DNA from 4 places in the Nocardia sp. NPDC059177 genome. Region 2 is predicted to be linked to each of the others. Evidence: riboswitches for the same ligand, from Rfam matches in the RefSeq annotation. Region 2 holds a riboswitch; each other region holds the start of a gene.
What was found. Region 2 has a riboswitch for cobalamin ahead of ACFXK0_RS07655 (ABC transporter substrate-binding protein). Riboswitches for the same ligand answer to the same signal wherever they lie in the genome.
Positions count from the first base shown of each region.

Region 1: it holds a riboswitch for cobalamin, as region 2 does, so the genes downstream of both, metE (5-methyltetrahydropteroyltriglutamate--homocysteine S-methyltransferase) here and ACFXK0_RS07655 (ABC transporter substrate-binding protein) in region 2, are expected to answer to the same signal.
Region 3: it holds a riboswitch for cobalamin, as region 2 does, so the genes downstream of both, ACFXK0_RS06575 (ABC transporter substrate-binding protein) here and ACFXK0_RS07655 (ABC transporter substrate-binding protein) in region 2, are expected to answer to the same signal.
Region 4: it holds a riboswitch for cobalamin, as region 2 does, so the genes downstream of both, ACFXK0_RS15230 (ABC transporter substrate-binding protein) here and ACFXK0_RS07655 (ABC transporter substrate-binding protein) in region 2, are expected to answer to the same signal.

Region 1 covers NZ_JBHZBX010000001.1:77,192-81,346, reverse strand. Annotated here, with positions in the region: gene metE (5-methyltetrahydropteroyltriglutamate--homocysteine S-methyltransferase) at 1-1,629, opposite strand, end outside; cobalamin riboswitch at 1,774-1,971, opposite strand; gene ACFXK0_RS00375 (pyruvate carboxylase) at 2,257-4,155, shown strand, end outside.
Region 2 covers NZ_JBHZBX010000004.1:252,410-256,564, forward strand. Annotated here, with positions in the region: gene ACFXK0_RS07645 (FecCD family ABC transporter permease) at 1-983, opposite strand, end outside; gene ACFXK0_RS07650 (FecCD family ABC transporter permease) at 980-1,978, opposite strand; gene ACFXK0_RS07655 (ABC transporter substrate-binding protein) at 1,975-3,012, opposite strand; cobalamin riboswitch at 3,041-3,234, opposite strand; gene ACFXK0_RS07660 (glucosyl-3-phosphoglycerate synthase) at 3,464-4,155, shown strand, end outside.
Region 3 covers NZ_JBHZBX010000004.1:41,836-45,990, forward strand. Annotated here, with positions in the region: gene ACFXK0_RS06575 (ABC transporter substrate-binding protein) at 1-1,372, opposite strand, end outside; cobalamin riboswitch at 1,477-1,608, opposite strand; gene ACFXK0_RS06580 (hypothetical protein) at 1,690-2,340, opposite strand; gene ACFXK0_RS06585 (DUF488 domain-containing protein) at 2,533-2,904, opposite strand; gene ACFXK0_RS06590 (uracil-DNA glycosylase) at 2,901-3,695, opposite strand; gene ACFXK0_RS06595 (carboxylesterase/lipase family protein) at 3,746-4,155, shown strand, end outside.
Region 4 covers NZ_JBHZBX010000010.1:96,221-100,375, forward strand. Annotated here, with positions in the region: gene ACFXK0_RS15225 (hypothetical protein) at 1-818, shown strand, start outside; cobalamin riboswitch at 885-1,073, shown strand; gene ACFXK0_RS15230 (ABC transporter substrate-binding protein) at 1,206-2,324, shown strand; gene ACFXK0_RS15235 (FecCD family ABC transporter permease) at 2,305-3,369, shown strand; gene ACFXK0_RS15240 (ABC transporter ATP-binding protein) at 3,362-4,114, shown strand; gene ACFXK0_RS15245 (TIM barrel protein) at 4,132-4,155, shown strand, end outside.

The DNA of each region.
Region 1 (4,155 bases), on a different contig from region 2:
GGCGTAGCCGATCCACGACAGGGTCATCGGGTCCGGCCGCGAGACGTCACCGAACAGGATCGGCGGCCGCACGCAGCGGGTGCCGTAGGACTGCACCCAGCCGTTGTCGGTGGCGGCGAAGCCGTCGAGCAGTTCGGCGAAGTACTGCACCATGTCGTTGCGCTCGGGTTCGCCGTGCACCAGCACGTCCAGGCCGAGCTGCTCCTGCAAGGTGATCACCGCCGCGATCTCGGCCCGCATCCGGCGCACGTACTCGGCCTCGTCGATCTCGCCCTTGCGCAGCGCGGCGCGGGCCAGGCGAATCGCCGAGGTCTGCGGGTAGGAGCCGATGGTGGTGGTCGGCAGCAGCGGCAGGTCGAGGTGCTCGCGTTGCAGGGCGCGGCGCTCGTCGGCGGGCAGACGGTTCAGGTCGCTGTCGTCGAGGGCGGCCAGGCGGGCCCTGACCTGCTCGACGTGCAGGCGCGGATCGGTGCGCCGGGACTGCGCCGCGTCGCGCGCGGCGGCCAGCTCGGTGGCGACGGCGTCGGTGCCGGTGGTCAGGGCGGTGGCCAGCACGCGCACCTCGGCGACTTTCTCGGCACCGAAGGCCAGCCACGACCGCAGCCGCTCGTCGAGCCCGGTCTCGGGGGTCAGCGAGTACGGCACGTGCAGCAGCGACGACGAACTCGATACCGCGACCGAACCGGCGCTGCCGAGCAGGGTGCCCAGCGTGCTCAGGGCCGCGTCGAGGTCGGTGCGCCAGATGTTGCGGCCGTCGACGACACCCGCCACGAGCAGTTTGCTCGCCAGCGCGGGCAGCGAGGCGAGATCGGCGACCCGGGTGCCCGCGGTGAAGTCGACCGCCACGCCATCGATACCCGTGTCGGCCAGCGCGCCGAGGGCGGCATCGGGATGCCCGAAGTAGGTGGCGACCAGGATGGCCGGACGCCGCGGTACCGCCGAGAGCTGGGTGTAGGTGTCGCGCACGAGGGCGATCTCGGCGTCGGTCAGGTCGGTGACCAGAACTGGCTCATCGATCTGAACCCACTGCGCGCCGCCTTCGGCGAGCTGGATCAGCAGGTCGCCGTAGAGGGTGATCAGCTCGGGCAGCCGGTCCAGGGCCGCGCCGCCGGTGGATTTGGCCAGCTTCAGGAAGGTGATCGGGCCGACCACCACCGGGCGGGCGCTGACACCGAGCTCGATCGCCTCGGCCAGCTCGGCCAGCAGCTTGGTGGGATTCAGCGTGAAGACCGTCTCGGCATCGATCTCGGGGACGAGGTAGTGGTAGTTGGTGTCGAACCACTTGGTCATCTCCAGCGGAGCGACGGTGTCGGTGCCGCGCGCGGCGGCGAAGTACCGATCCAGCGGGTCGGCGATGCCGGCGACGCGCGGCGGCAGGGCACCGAGCAGCACCGCGGTGTCGAGGACCTGGTCGTAGTAGGAGAAGGTGCCGACGGGCACCGAGTCCAGGCCCGCCGCGCGCAGCGCGAGCAGCTGCGCGCGGCGCAGTTCCCGGCCGACGGTGTGCAGGTGGCCCGCGTCGGCGCGGCCGGCCCAGTAGGCCTCGGTGGCCCGCTTGAGCTCGCGGTTCGGGCCCACCCGGGGCAGGCCGAGAACCGTTGCGGTGAACGGGGTAGGGGAAACAGTCACGGAGCTTCTCCAGTGTCGTGCAGGGAGAGCCGACGCCTTTTTGCGGGCACGACACGACGACCGGACAGACCTCCCCGGCGCAGCCGGGACAGGTCGGTGAGGTGGTCCGCGCGCCCGATCCACGAGGCGGTGGCCGCCGGATACGGCGTATCCGGCACAGTCGGCAGGTCTTCGGACTCGCGGGCACCGGTCGTGCTCGACCGACCTACTGGCCGTCGCTTCCCAGGCATCGTGCCCAGTGCTGATGACAGCGTTCGTTCCTGCTCACCGCTGCGGGACAGTCCCGGATTCCCACCGGGTTCCCTCTCACCCGGCACGGAAGCTGTCCGTGCGAGTTTCGACGCCGGCGCGGGAGGTCGGGGCTCCGACTCTTCCACCGCGCAGGCGAACCAGCTGCCCGCCCAGCATAGGCCTGTGCGGGGACCGCAGCTACCACGGCCGTGCGCGCGGGGCCGTGACCTGCGGTTGCGCGCGGGTCGGCCGGGCCGCACCGCCTGGCGGTCCGCGCGGTGAGATGTGACGGCCGGATTACCGCAACTTCGCAGGTCGGCGGGCATGTGGTGTGAAGAATACGACGAACCCACCTTGCCTGTCCGGCCCCGGTCCGGGGCCGGGTACCGTAGGCCAATGTTCTCGAAAGTCTTGGTCGCCAATCGCGGCGAGATCGCCATCCGTGCCTTCCGCGCGGCCTACGAACTCGGCATCGGAACGGTCGCGGTGTTCCCGTACGAGGACCGCAATTCCGTGCACCGGCTGAAGGCAGCCGAGTCCTACCAGATCGGTGAGCAGGGCCATCCCGTTCGCGCCTACCTATCGATCGAGGCGATCGTCGAGGCGGCCAAGTCGGCCGGTGCCGACGCCATCTACCCCGGTTACGGTTTCCTGTCGGAGAATCCCGACCTGGCGGCGGCGTGTGCGCGTGAGGGAATCACCTTCATCGGCCCTTCGGCCGAGGTGCTCGAGATGGCAGGCAACAAGGCGACCGCGATCGAGGCGGCGCGCACCGCCGGGCTGCCGGTCTTGAAGTCGAGCGCGCCCTCGGCCGATATCGACGAGTTGCTCGCCGCGTCCGCCGAGCTCGAGTACCCGATCTTCGTCAAGGCTGTGGCCGGTGGTGGTGGTCGCGGTATGCGGCGGGTGGCCGCGCCCGAGCTGTTGCGTGAGTCGATCGAGGCGGCGTCGCGGGAGGCGGAGTCGGCGTTCGGTGATCCGACGGTGTTCCTCGAGCAGGCGGTGGTGAATCCGCGTCATATCGAGGTGCAGATCCTGGCTGATCAGCACGGCAATGTGATGCATCTGTTCGAGCGGGATTGTTCGGTGCAGCGGCGGCATCAGAAGGTGATCGAGCTGGCGCCTGCGCCGAATCTGGATCCCGCGCTGCGCGAACGCATCTGCGCCGATGCGGTGGCTTTCGCCCGCCAGATCGGTTACAGCTGTGCGGGCACGGTCGAGTTCCTGCTCGACGAGCGCGGTAATCATGTGTTCATCGAGATGAATCCGCGGATCCAGGTGGAGCACACGGTGACCGAGGAGATCACCGATGTGGATCTGGTGCAGGCGCAGTTGCGGATCGCGGCGGGGGAGTCCCTGTCCGATCTGGGTTTGAGTCAGGAGACGGTGTCGATTCGTGGTGCGGCGTTGCAGTGCCGGATCACCACCGAGGACCCGGCCAATGGTTTCCGGCCCGATACCGGGCGGATCACTGCCTATCGCACGCCGGGTGGTGCGGGTATCCGTCTGGATGGTGGGGCGAATCTGGGTGCCGAGATCGGTGCCTACTTCGACTCGATGCTGGTCAAGCTGACCTGTCGTGGTCGTGATCTGCCCGCTGCTGCCGCGCGTGCTCGTCGCGCGCTGGCCGAGTTCCGCATCCGTGGCGTCACGACCAATATCCCGTTCCTGCTGGCGGTGCTCGACGACCCCGATTTCCAGGCGGGCCGGGTGACCACCTCGTTCATCGATGAACGTCCGCAGCTGCTCACCTCGCGTGCCTCGGCTGACCGTGGCACCAAGATCCTGAGCTACCTGGCCGATGTGACGGTGAACAAGCCGCACGGTGAACGGCCGACCACGGTGTACCCGTATGACAAGCTGCCCGCGATCGACCTGACCCTGCCGCCGCCGGACGGTTCGCGTCAGCGTCTGCTCACTCTCGGGCCCGAGGGTTTCGCGCGGGCTCTGCGGGAACAGAAAGCGCTCGGTGTCACCGACACCACTTTCCGTGACGCGCATCAGTCGCTGCTGGCCACCCGTGTCCGCACCAACGGTTTGCTGGGTGTGGCCGGGCATGTCGCGCGGCTGACCCCGGAACTGCTCTCGATCGAGGCGTGGGGTGGCGCGACTTACGATGTGGCGCTGCGGTTCCTGCATGAAGACCCGTGGGAGCGGCTGGCCGCCCTGCGTGAGGCTGTGCCGAACATCTGCTTGCAGATGCTGTTGCGTGGCCGCAATACCGTCGGTTACACCCCGTATCCCGAACAGGTGACGCGCGCGTTCGTGTCCGAGGCCGCGACCACCGGTATCGAT
Region 2 (4,155 bases):
GGCAGTTCCGCCGGGAAGAGCCGGCGCGCGGCCAGGTCGGCGGCCACGACCAGCAACGCGCCCGCCGCGGCGGCCGGGGCGAGTCCGGCACCGCGCTCGGCGAGCAATCGCCGCACGATCTGCGGTGCCACCAGTGCCACGAAGGCGATGGGCCCGGCCGCGGCGGTGGCCAGCGTGGCGGCCACTGCCGCGACGACGATCAGCACCGTGCGATGCGGACCACGCCGCCCAGCCAGGGAATTCGCCAGTTCGTCGCCCAGTTCGAGCAGGGGCAGCGAGCGGGCGGTGGCGATCAGCGGCGGTACGGTCACCGCGAGCGCCGCGGCGGCGAACCAGACGTGGGGCCAGTCCCGGTTGGCGAGGCTGCCGGTGAGCCACAGCGCGGCCGTATGTGCCTGGTAGGCATCGGCTCTGGTCAGGATGAAGGCGATGGCCGAGGACAGCATCGCCGTCACGCCGATGCCGACGAGCACGAGGCGGTAGCCGTCGAGGCCGTCCTTGGTCGCCACCACCATGATCAGCGCCATGGCCACGAACGCACCGGCCAGTGCCCCACCGACCAGCCCGAGCCCGGCGCCGCCGAGCAGCACGCTCACCACCAGCGCGCCCAGCGAGGCACCCGCGTTGATCCCGATGATCTCCGGGCTCACCAGCGGGTTCGCCGCGATGCGTTGCAGGATCGCGCCGGCCAGCGCGAAGGCGGCACCGACGCCGAGCCCGGTGAGCACGCGCGGCAGCCGATCGTTCACGACCACGTCGTATTCGATGAGCGTGCCGCCGCCGGACAGCACCCGCAGCACATCGGCGGTGGTCAGCGGATAGTGGCCGACGGTCAGCGACCACGCCGCCACCGTCAGTGCCGCCACGGTGAGCAGCACGGTCAGGAGCACCGATCGCCGCTGGACCCGGAGCACGACGCGGCGCCCCGGCGAGCACAGCAGTACCGTGCCGACCGGCAGCACCCTGCCTTCGGTGACCGTCACAGCTTCGCCACCTTCCGGTCGCGCACCAGATACAGGAAGAACGGTGCCCCGGCGAACGCGGTGATGATGCCGACCTGGATCTCCTGCGGCCGCGCCACCACCCGGCCCACGATGTCGGCGAGCAGCAGCAGGGTCGGACCGAGCACGGCCGACCAGACCAGCACCCACCGGTAGTCGGGCCCGGCGACCGCGCGGGCGATGTGCGGGATCACCAGGCCGACGAACCCGATCGGTCCCGCGACGGCCACCGCCGCGCCCGCGAGCAGCACCACCGCGCAGGCGCCGGTGGCCCGGACCGGGACCAGGCGGGTGCCGAGGGTGCGCGCCATGTCGTCGCCGATGGCGATCGTGTTCAGCGGCCGCGCGACGACCAGGGCCAGTACCGCGCCGACCGCGATGAACGGCGCTGTCCCGCCGAGGGATTCGAGATCGGCGCGGGCCAGCGATCCGACCACCCAGAACCGGAAGTTGTCGAACGTGGTCCGGTTCAGCAGGGTGACGGCGGTGGTGATCGAGGCCCACAGCGCGGTGCACGCGGCCCCGCCCAGTGCCAGCTTCACCGGTGTCGCGCCCCCGAATCCCAGCGAACCCAGCAGGTAGACGCAGGCCGCCGCGATCGCGGCACCGAGGAACGCGAACCACACGAAGCCGGCCGGGGTGGTCACGCTCAGCGCGCCCATGGCGAGCACAATCGCCAGCGAAGCGCCCGCGTTGATGCCCAGCAGGCCGGGCCCGGCGAGCGGGTTGCGGGTCAGGCCCTGCATCACCACACCGGCCAGGGCCAGCGCCACGCCCGCGAGCAGCCCGGCGAGGGTCCTCGGCAGGCGGATATAGCGCACGATCCGGTCGCTGTCGGTGCCGCGGAAGTCGGTGAACGCCGTGAGGGCCTGGTCGAGGGTGAGCGGGTGCGCGCCGATCAGGACGGAGGCGACGCAGACAGCGGCGAGCGCGGCACCGGCCAGCATCAGGCCGGTGCCGCGAACGGTGCGGGTCACCGTCCGAACAGATCGGGGTGGATCAACTCGGCGACCAGTTCGGTCGCGTGCGCGATCCGCACACCGGCGGCCCGGTCCGCGAACAGGAACGGATGCACCACGCCGTTGCGCACGGCGGTGAGGTTCGCGAAGGCCGGGTTGCCGACGATCCGGTCGACCTGCGGCTGCGCGTCGGTGCGGGTGTAGGTGGCCTTGCAGCACTGGCTGGTCAGGATGATGTCGGGATCGCGGGCGATCAGGCTTTCGGCGCCGATCGGGACATTGCGGCGCTCGGTGAGATCGGCGAAGGCGTTGACTCCGCCGGCCGCCTCGATGATCTGGGTGACGAAGTCGATGCCGCCCGCGACGGTGTAGGAGCCGTCGTCCTTGGGCGTGACGACCGCGACCCGCGGGCGTGGCGCGCCGGCCACCGTCGCGCGCACCGCCTCGATCCGGGTACTCAGCTGTGTGACCAGCTCGTCGGCCCGTCCGGCAACACCCCACAGCGCGCCGAGGTCACGCAGGTCGGCGTAGACATTGTCGAAACGCACGGTCTTCGGGTCGATCGCCTCGTCGGCGAGTCCGTCCGCGCTCGGGCACAGCGGGCTCAGCACCCAGGTCCGCACGCCGAGTTCGTGCAGGCTCGCCCGGGTGCCGACACTGTTCTGGGCCGAGGCGGCGAAGACGCCGTTGTAGCCCGACAGCACGAAATCGGGTGTCTGCGCGAGCAGTTCGTCACGGCTGGGCAGCTTCTCGGCATAGGCCGACTTCGCCTGTGCGTCCCGGTATTCGGGCAGTACTTCGGCGTCCAGGAACGCCGTGCCCACCAGCCGGTCGGTGACGCCGAGGGCGTGCGCGATCTCGATCGAGGGCTGGTAGGCGGCGTAGATCCGTTGCGGTGGCGCGTCGACGGTGATGTCGATTCCGCAGTTGGCGCGGGTCACGGCGTTCGCGCCGGTGGTCGCGGGGGCGGGTTGCACACCGCAACCGGTGACGACGATCGCGCAGGCGATCAGCGCGCCGGTACGTAGGCGCGCGAAAACAGACGGGGTCAAGGTGACGGCCTTCCAGGTCCTCGTGGAACGGTTACTGCGTGGCCGTGGCCGGTCTCCTGGCTGACGGGATTGCGTGCGCCGAATCCACCTTCCCAGGGCATCGGCCCCAGTGGCTCCGGGCAGCGTCTGCTGCCCGGAACGATTCGTCGCTCCCGATCACAGTGGCGAGGGCCGCACCGGTTTCCCACCGATTTCCCGAACACCACGGCTGCTGGACTCTAGCAAGATCGGTGCCGGGGTAGCGGGAGCACCCTGGTCGGACGTCCGGTCAGCGCGGGTCGGGGCAGCCGGTGCGGGCGGGCCGGCAATCAGTCTCCGCAGACAATGCCACGCCCGCGCGCGGCCGCACCACCTGTCCGACGACCAGGTCGCCCGGCGCGCTGATTGGCTCCCGTCACAGGATCGTGGTGTTCGCTGGCGGGCGGGGTCGGGGTGTCGTTCACTGTTCGGCATGAACGTCCGTGAACTGATCGACCGGAAGTCCGGTCGCCGGATCTCGGTGGTGGTGCCCGCGCTCGACGACGAGGACACGGTCGCCGGAGTGGTCGCCTCGGTCCGCCCGCTGCTGGGCGGGCTGGTCGATGAACTGATCGTGCTCGACGCAGGCTCCGCCGACCGCACCATCGCGCGAGCCAGGGCGGCCGGCGCCGCCGTCTACACCCGGGAGGAGGCGCTCCCCGAGGTGCCGCCGCGCCCGGGCAAGGGTGAGGTGCTGTGGCGCTCGATGGCGGTGTGCACCGGTGACCTGATCGTCTTCCTCGACGCGGATCTGGTGGAGCCGGACCCGTTGTTCGTGCCCACGCTGGTCGCCCCGCTGCTCGCCGACCCGGGGCTGGCCCTGGTGAAGGGTTTCTACCGGCGGCCGCTCGCCGGTGGTGCCGGGGTGGACGCCGACGGCGGCGGGCGGGTCACCCAACTGGTCGCCCGGCCGCTGCTCACCGCGCTGGCGCCCGCCCTGGCCGAGATCGTGCAGCCGCTCGGTGGTGAATACGCCGCCACCCGTGCGTTTCTCGGCGAGATCTCCTTCGCCAGCGGGTTCGGCGCCGAGATCGGCATCCTGCTCGACTGCTGGCAGCGCCGTGGCCTGTCCGCGATCACCCAGGTCGACCTCGGCGTGCGGCGGCACCGTCATCGGCCGACCCA
Region 3 (4,155 bases), 210 kb from region 2:
AGATCGCCGTGCGATCCTCGACACCCGGGGTGGCCTGGGCCTTCGCGTAGAGGGCGTCGAATTCCGGATCGGACCACTTCGTGCGGTTCTGCGGCGATCCGGTGAGCAGGCGCGACGCGAAATGATTCGGAATCGCCAGCGGCCCGGACTGTCCCATCGTCAGGTGCCCGGTCGACAGTGCGTCGGTGTAGTAGGTGTCCTTGGCGCCGAGCACCACGTTCACCCGCACCCCGCAGCGTTGCGCGTGCTCGGCGAACAGCCGGGCCGCTTCGACGAATCCGTGTGCCACCGGCGCGGTGAACAGGTCGAACGACAGGTCGCGCACACCGGCGCGGCGCAGCAGCCTGCCCACCTCGTCGGGATCGTAGGTGTGCTGCGGCAGTTCGGCGTAGTGCTGGAAACCCTTGCCGAACACGTCGTTGGACACCTCGCCCTGGCCTTCCAGGGCGATCTTCACCAGTTCGTCGCGGTCGAGCATCCGCATCACCGCGCGGCGCACGTCGGGGTTGTCGAACGGTGCCCGATCGGTCTTCATGGCGAAGAAGTGGATACCGCTGTTCGGTATCGCGGTCAGGCTCAGCCCACTCCGGCCCTGGAGGGTGCGCGCCGCCGAGGGCGTGAGGTTGTCGGCGTAGTCGACCTCGCCGCTCTGCACCGCCGAGAGCCGCGCATCGGACTCGGCGCTGACGATCCGCAACCGGCGGATCGCCGGGGCGCCGTCCCAGTAGTGGTCGTTGGCGGTGGCGACGAATTGCCTGCCCGCCTCGAAGGATTCGAAGACGAACGGGCCGGTGCCGACCGGGTGGTCGAAGTCGGTGGCGCCGTTCTGCACGATCTTGGTCCCGTAGGCCGACAGCGCGATCAGGAATTCGAAGGAGGGCTCGCGCAGCGCGATCTCGACCGTGCGCGCGTCGACGGCCCGGCTCTGGGCGAGATCGACGTGCTCGAGCGCGGAGGCGCCGATGAACGGCCGCCGCTGCGGCGGGCCGAGTACCCGCGCGAACGTGTACAGCACATCGTCGGCGGTGAAGGCCTTGCCGTCGTGCCAGCGCGCCTCGCGCAGCGCGATCCGCCAGCGGGTGCCGTCGGCGTTCGGCTCGGCGGCGGTGGCCAGGCGGGGGATCGGCGTCATCGTCTCGTCGATCTCGAAGAGGCCGTCGTAGACCGACTTCATTCTCGCCTCGTCGATGAACAGGGTGTTCACGCCGGGGTCGATGCCCTCGCCGGCACCCGAACCCTGGAACGCGGCGGTGAAGGTGTCGACCGCACCCTCGCCGTCGGCCGGCGACCGGTTGCACCCGGTCAGGGCGGCGCCCGCGGCGAGCGCGCCACCGAGCAGGAAGGTCCGACGACGCAACGTCGAGGACGGCATGTGTGGCTCCTATCGCGTCTGGTTCTCACGCGACGAAGACATGCGGAAACGAGCCACCCGGGGTGGCTCGGTTCGGCGTATCGATCAATACCCACGTGATCACGACCGTTCAGCACTGCATCCGCAGGTATCTGGCTTCGGCTCGCACGCGAGCCTCACAGTTGCGGGACAGCCCCGGAATCACACCGGTCTTCCCTGCGGACAGGCGTCATCCTACGCATGCCGGCGCGTGCGTGGATCTGCCTGCGGCCGTGCTGTGTTCGGGCGGAAATGACATACGAAGCCGGCGATTCGGATAACTGGAGAATTGCCGATTGTTAAATGGGTGGCAAGCCTTCTTCGACGAGCTGGTCGTGGATGACCGCGGACATCTGCTCGGCCAGTGGATCCAGCGGGGACGCCGGAATGGGCATTCCGTCATCGGTCTGTACCTGGATGAGCGCGCAGGCGAGTTCGGTGAAATCGCAGGATCGGATGATGCCCCAGGTGCGCATCACGACCATTTCCGTCGCCGGTGCGATGGTCACCGAACGGCTGCGCCAGCGCTGCGGCGGGGGTGCGCTGCGCCGGCGGCGGCGGGTGGCCGCCGCGGCGGTGGCCGTGTGCCGCTCGGCGATGAGCGCGGGCGGGATGTGCGCGTAGAGGTTGTCGCACAGCACCGCTGAACGGGCATCGGCCCTGGCCAGGGCGGTGAGTTTGCCCAGCGGCATGGCGTCGTCGGGGATCGCCCAGCCGTAGGCCGCTTTCCAGCGGTCGACCAGGTCGTCGAGCACGACCGATTCGAAGACGGTGATCCGGGCGGTCAGGTCGACCGATTCCTCGTCGATGAGGGCATGACGCTGGGCGGGGGTGAGGCGGTGGTCGACGATCCATTCGGTGCGGATTCTGGTCACTTCCCGCCAGACATGCAGATCGATCGCGCGCGTGCGAGATCGTTCCTCGTGCTCATCGCGATGTGATCGGGTCATTGCGCGCAATCCCTTCATCGTGCTGAACGGCCGTCTATTGCCTTTCCCTGAATGCGGTGGTAATTGCGATATCGGTCCCGACTCTATCGGCACGATTGCGCATTCGGCTATGACCGCGCATGGATAGTCGCCAAATATTTGCCGCGGATCTATAGCGGCCGAGATGAATTCCGCCGGCGCGGGGAGTGTGGGTCAGTTCGCGGGAGCGCCGAGGATGTCGGCGAGCACGGTCGCCTCGCTGATATCGGCGCGGCGGGCCGCGGTGAGCAGGGTGAGGGGTCCGTGCGCGGCCATCGTGCGCAATTCCGCGAGCGCGTCGGCATGGTCGGCGTCGTCGAGTTCGGCGCGATAGCGGCGGGCGAACTCGGCGAACCGGTCCGGGTCGTGGTCGTACCACTTGCGCAGGTCGGTGGAGGGCGCGGCCGCCTTGCACCAGGTGGTCAGGTCGGCGCGCTCCTTGCTGACACCGCGCGGCCACAGCCGGTCGACGAGTACCCGTTGTCCGTCGGTGGGTTCGGGGTCGTCGTAGATGCGGCGCACCACGACGTTCGGTCGCTGGGTCATCGGTTTCTCGCTTCCTGTTCGGCGGCAATGCCTTTCGCTGTCCGCAGGATGTCCTCGAGCATGGCGGGGGTGAGCCGGCCGGTGAAGGTGTTGTGCTGGCTGACGTGATAGCAGCCCAGCACGGTGACGGCACGGCCGTCGGGATGGGTCAGCCTCACCCGCGCGCCGTGGGCGAAGCGTGGCCGTGGCCGCGGCACCCGCCAGCCGCCTTCGGTCAGGACCGTGAACAGGGCCTGCCAGCCGAAGGCGCCCAGGACGACGATCACTGCCAGGGAATCGGCGAGCAATTCCAGTTCGCGGCTCAGGAACGGCGCGCACCGGTGCCGTTCCTCGGCGGTCGGCTTGTTCTGTGGTGGGGCGCAGTGCACGGGGGCGGTGAGGCGGGTGCCGAGCAGTTCGATGCCGTCGTCGACGGCCACCGGGTGCGCGCCGGTCGACAACCCGACCGCGTGCAGCGCCGCGAACAGGACCTCACCGCTCTGGTCGCCGGTGAACATCCGGCCCGTGCGATTGCCGCCGTTGGCCGCCGGCGCCAGCCCGACGACGAGGATCGACGCGTCGTCGGGGCCGAATCCGGGGACGGGCCGGGCCCAGTAGTCCTGATCGCGGAAGGCGGCCCGTTTCACCCGCGCGACTTCCTCGCGCCAGGCGACCAGCCGGGGGCAGGCGAAGCAGGAGGAGACCAGGCAATCCAGTTCGGCGACGGTCCGGGCCGCGCCGGCGGCCGACGGCGCCTGTTCGGGACCGCGATGGTTGATCTCGGTGGGTTCGCAACTCACGTCGCCGACCATGGCGACAAGTTTAGCCGCGCGGTACCGGCGGTACCACGTACGGTATTGGCATGGTGTCAACTGAGATCGTGACCGCCGACGGAGTCGTGCGCGGTCGAGTGGGCCGTCATGTCGTCAGCTGGCGTTCCGTTCCCTATGCGGCGGCGCCGGTCGGTGACCTGCGCCTGCGTGCCCCCCAACCGGTGCGGCCGTGGACGGGGGTGCGCCCGGCCATGGAGTTCGGCCGCGCCGCCGTCCAGCATCCCAACGGCGCGCGAACCGGGCCGCGCACCTGGCAGCCGATCGGCGAGGACTGCCTGACGCTGAATGTCACCGCGCCGGTCACCCCGTCTAAGACCCCGCTCCCGGTCCTGGTGTTCATCCACGGTGGCGGCTACCTCTTCGGGACCTCGAGCATGTACTCCGGTGCGCGTCTTGCGGTGCGCGGCGAGGTGATCGTGGTGTCGGTGAACTACCGGCT
Region 4 (4,155 bases), on a different contig from region 2:
GCGTGATCGGCGCGGTCTGCGCGGTCGCGCTCGTCGGCTGCGCGGACGAGCAGCAACCCATCGACTATCCCGGGATGACCTTCCTGCCGTCGAGTGCCGCACCCACCGGCGAAGGCACGCCAGCGCCCGATGTCACGGCGCCGACCGGCGGCGGCACGCCGGCTCCCGACATCACGGCACCGACCGGCGGCGGCACTCCGGCACCGTCCGACGCCGGTTCCCCGGTCAAGACGCCCGCGCCCGTGCCGGGTCCGGCCACCGCCGTGGTGACATTGATCGCCGTCGACGCCTCCGGTCAGCCCCGCGACGGATTCGCCCTCGCGACGGCCGACCCGGTCAGCACCTTGAACTGCGCGGATGCCGTCCCGAGCCGGTCGGCGACAACGTCCGGCATCTACCACTGCGGCCCGTCCGCGGCCGCGGCCGATGTCTGCTGGCCCACCCCCGGCAAAACCGCCCTGCTCTGCGGCTCCGACCCCTGGCAGCGCACCCTGCGCGAATATCAGGTCGACCCGCCGCTCACCCCCATCGGCCGCACCGAATCACCCGAACCCTGGGCACTCGAACTCGCCGACGGACGCCAGTGCCGAATCCGCGTCGGCGGCGCCTGGGGCGGCCGCGCCGACGGCCTGGTCGGCGCCTACTCCTGCTCCGGCGGCCACGAGGTGGTCCTGCAACCTTCCGACTCCCGCACCGCCATCGACAAGTCCTCGAACACCTGGCAGGTCGCCGTCGGCCCACTCGGCTCGGGCAGCCCCGACTTCCCACTACCGGCGAAGATCGAGGTCCGCACGGCCTACTTCGCGGCCGCGCAGTGAGTCCGCGACCCGCGAGCGCCGCCGTCACGGGCAATGTCGCGATACCGATGAGCGGATACACCGAAACCGCCCGGTGGCGTTACAGTGTCGCTCGAACTACCGCGACGGGAACCAGGAAGCCGGTGTGAATCCGGCACGGTCCCGCCACTGTGACCGGGGAGCCGACCCCACCGAAGACCACGGCCGCCAGGCTGGAAGGTCGGGGTGCGCGTTGATCCGGGAGTCAGGATACTGACCTGTCGCGGACACCATCCACGGGCGAGGACCCGCGGCGGCGTGCGGGTGGCAGCGAGAAATGCCCTGATCGGTGACGGTGCAGGGGCGGTTTCGATCGTGGCCGGGTGGCGTGTGCTCGAGTCCTCTTCCGGACACGAGAGGACCGACCCGATGCCCGATCACCGGCCGCCCAGCGGCGAGATGTCGCGACGCAGGATGCTCGGCGGAACACTGGCCGCGGCCGCGCTGCCGTTTCTCGCCGGCGCGTGCGGCGGCACCGGATCGGCGGGCACCGGCGCCGAGCTGACCGTGACCGATCTGACCGGTCGGGTCGTCGAGCTGAGCGGTCCGGCCCGTCGGGTGGTGACGATCCCGATGCCGGCGGCGTCGATGATGGTGGCGGTCAACGGCGGCCCGGATGTGCTGGCCGGGATGAACGCGGCCTCGGCCACCGCGATCGAGAGCGGTTTCCTCGGCGAGGTGTATCCGCGCCTGCTCGACGTGCGCACCGATGTCGCCGGCGCCGAGTTCGCGCCGAATGTCGAAAGCATCCTGGCCGCGGAACCGGATGTGGTGATCCAGTGGGGCGATCGTGGGCCGGGGATCACCGAGCCGCTGCGCGCCGCGGGCCTGACCGTCGCCGAACTCAGTTACGGGACGCAGGCCGATCTGGAGGGCGCGGTGCGGATGTACGGCGAACTGCTCGGCAAGCGGGAGCGGGCGAGCCGGATCGTCGACGGGATGCGAACCACCCTGGACCGGATGCGCGCCGCCGCGCCCGCCGACCCGGCATGTTCGGTGCTGTATCTGTTCGGCGGCGCCGAGGCCATGCACGCCGCGGGGGCCGGTTCCTACAACCATTTCGTCATCGAACTGGCCGGTGCGCGCAACTGCGCCGCCGGGATCGGCCAGCAGCGCGCCACCATCGGCACCGAACAGCTGCTGGCCTGGGACCCCGACGTCGTGCTGCTCGGGAACTTCGGTCCGGCCCAGCCCGATGATCTCTACGGCGACCCGGCCCTGGCGACGTTGCGTGCGGTGCGTGAGCGCCGGGTGTACAAGGTTCCGCTCGGCGGCTACCGGTGGGATCCGCCGAGCCAGGAGTCACCGCTGATGTGGCAATGGCTCGCCGGCCTGGTGCACGGCACCCGCGCACCGGGGCTGCGCGCGGAGATCGTGCGCCAGTACGGCTTCCTGTACGGGGTCGAACCCACCGCCGCGCAGCTGGACGCGATGCTGGCGATGCCGAGTAACGGAGGCTCGCGCGACTATGCGGACTTCGGTCGTTGAGCAGACCGGAACCGAGCGTTCCGGAACCCGGCCGGTGCGCTGGTACTGCGTGCTGATCGGGCTGCCGGTCTTCGTGCTGGCGGTCGGGGTGCTGGCGCTGGGCGTCGGCCGCTACCCGGTGGCCGTCGACGAGGTGGTCCGCATCCTGCTCGGCCAAGTGTTCGAGCTCGAGCAGACCTGGTCGCCGACCCAGGAGGCCGCGGTACTGCGGGTGCGGCTGCCCCGCGTGCTGCTCGCGATGCTGATCGGCGCAGGCCTGGCCCTGTGCGGGGTGGTGTTGCAGGCGGTGTTCGGCAATCCGATCGTCAGCCCGCACATTCTGGGTGTGTCGTCGGGGGCGTCGTTCGGTGGCGCACTGGCCATTGTGCTCGGCTTGGGTTCGGCGGCACTGGTTTTCGGTTCCTTCGGGTTCGGACTGCTCGCCCTCGTCGCGGTGTTCGCGACCAGCCGGGGACGGCGGGCGGCGCCGTTGACGATCGTGCTGTCGGGCATGGTGGTCGGCGCGTTCTTCGCGGCGCTGGTATCGCTGCTGACGTATCTGGCCGACCCCTACGGCGAACTGCAGGCCATCGTGTTCTGGCTGCTGGGCAGTCTGGCCACCGCGAGCTTCGGCAAGGTCGCGATCGCGCTCGGCCCGGTCCTGCTGGGCGGCGCGCTGATCTGGGCCCTGCGCTGGCGGATCAACCTGCTCTCCCTCGGCGACGACGACGCCACCACGCTGGGGGTGCGGCCCGCGCCCTTGCGCTGGCTGTTGCTGGTGACGGTGGCCGCGATCGTGGCGGGGGCGGTCGCGGTGAGCGGTGTGATCGGCTGGGTCGGGTTGGTGGTACCGCACCTGGCGCGGCTGTGGGTCGGGCCGGATCACCGGGTGCTGATCCCGGTGACCGCGGGACTCGGCGCCGCTTACCTGACGATCATCGACACGGTGACGCGCACCCTCGGCGCCGCGGAGATTCCGCTCGGGGTGCTCACCGCCCTCGTCGGCGCGCCGGTGTTCCTGATCCTGCTGCAACGCAGCCGCCGCCGGATGTGGTCCGATGCCTGAACCCGCCTTGGCCGTGGAGTCGCTCGGCTACACCCACGACCGCGTGAACTGGCTGTTCCGCGAGGTCTCGCACCGGTTCGAGGCCGGTGAGGTGCTCACCGTGCTCGGCCCCAACGGGCGCGGGAAAACCACGTTGCTGCGCTGTCTGGTCGGTCTGGCCGCGCCGACCGAGGGCCGGGTCGCGGGCGCGGGCACGATCGGGTATGTGCCGCAACATCATCGGACGACGTTCTCCTACACCGCGTTCGACATGGTGCTGATGGGTCGCGCCCGGCACCTGCGCGCCGCGGCGATGCCGGGCAGACGCGACCGGGAACTGGCCGGCGCCGCGATGGCGCGCGTCGGGGTGGCGGAGTTGGCCGGGCGGGACTATCCGAGCCTGAGCGGCGGTGAGCGGCAATTGGTGCTGATCGCGCGCGCGATCGTGTCCGAGAGCCCGATCCTGGTGCTCGACGAACCAGCCGCGGCCTTGGACCTGCGCAACCAGGGACAGGTGCTGCATCTGTTGCGCGGCCTGGCCGACGAAGGCCGCACCGTCGTGCTCACCACCCATCATCCCGATCACGCGATCGAGATCGCCGACACCGCGATGCTGCTGTTCGGCGGCGGCGATGTGCGGATCGGGCCGGTCGAGACCACACTCACCGACGAATCGGTGGGCGAGCTGTACGGGGTGCGCGCGCACACGGTGCTCGTCGACGAGCAGCGGCCACGCCGGGTGATCATCACCCGCTACGAGAAGTGACGACCGAGAGGATGCCGATGTCGATGGAGTCCGGGCTGGCC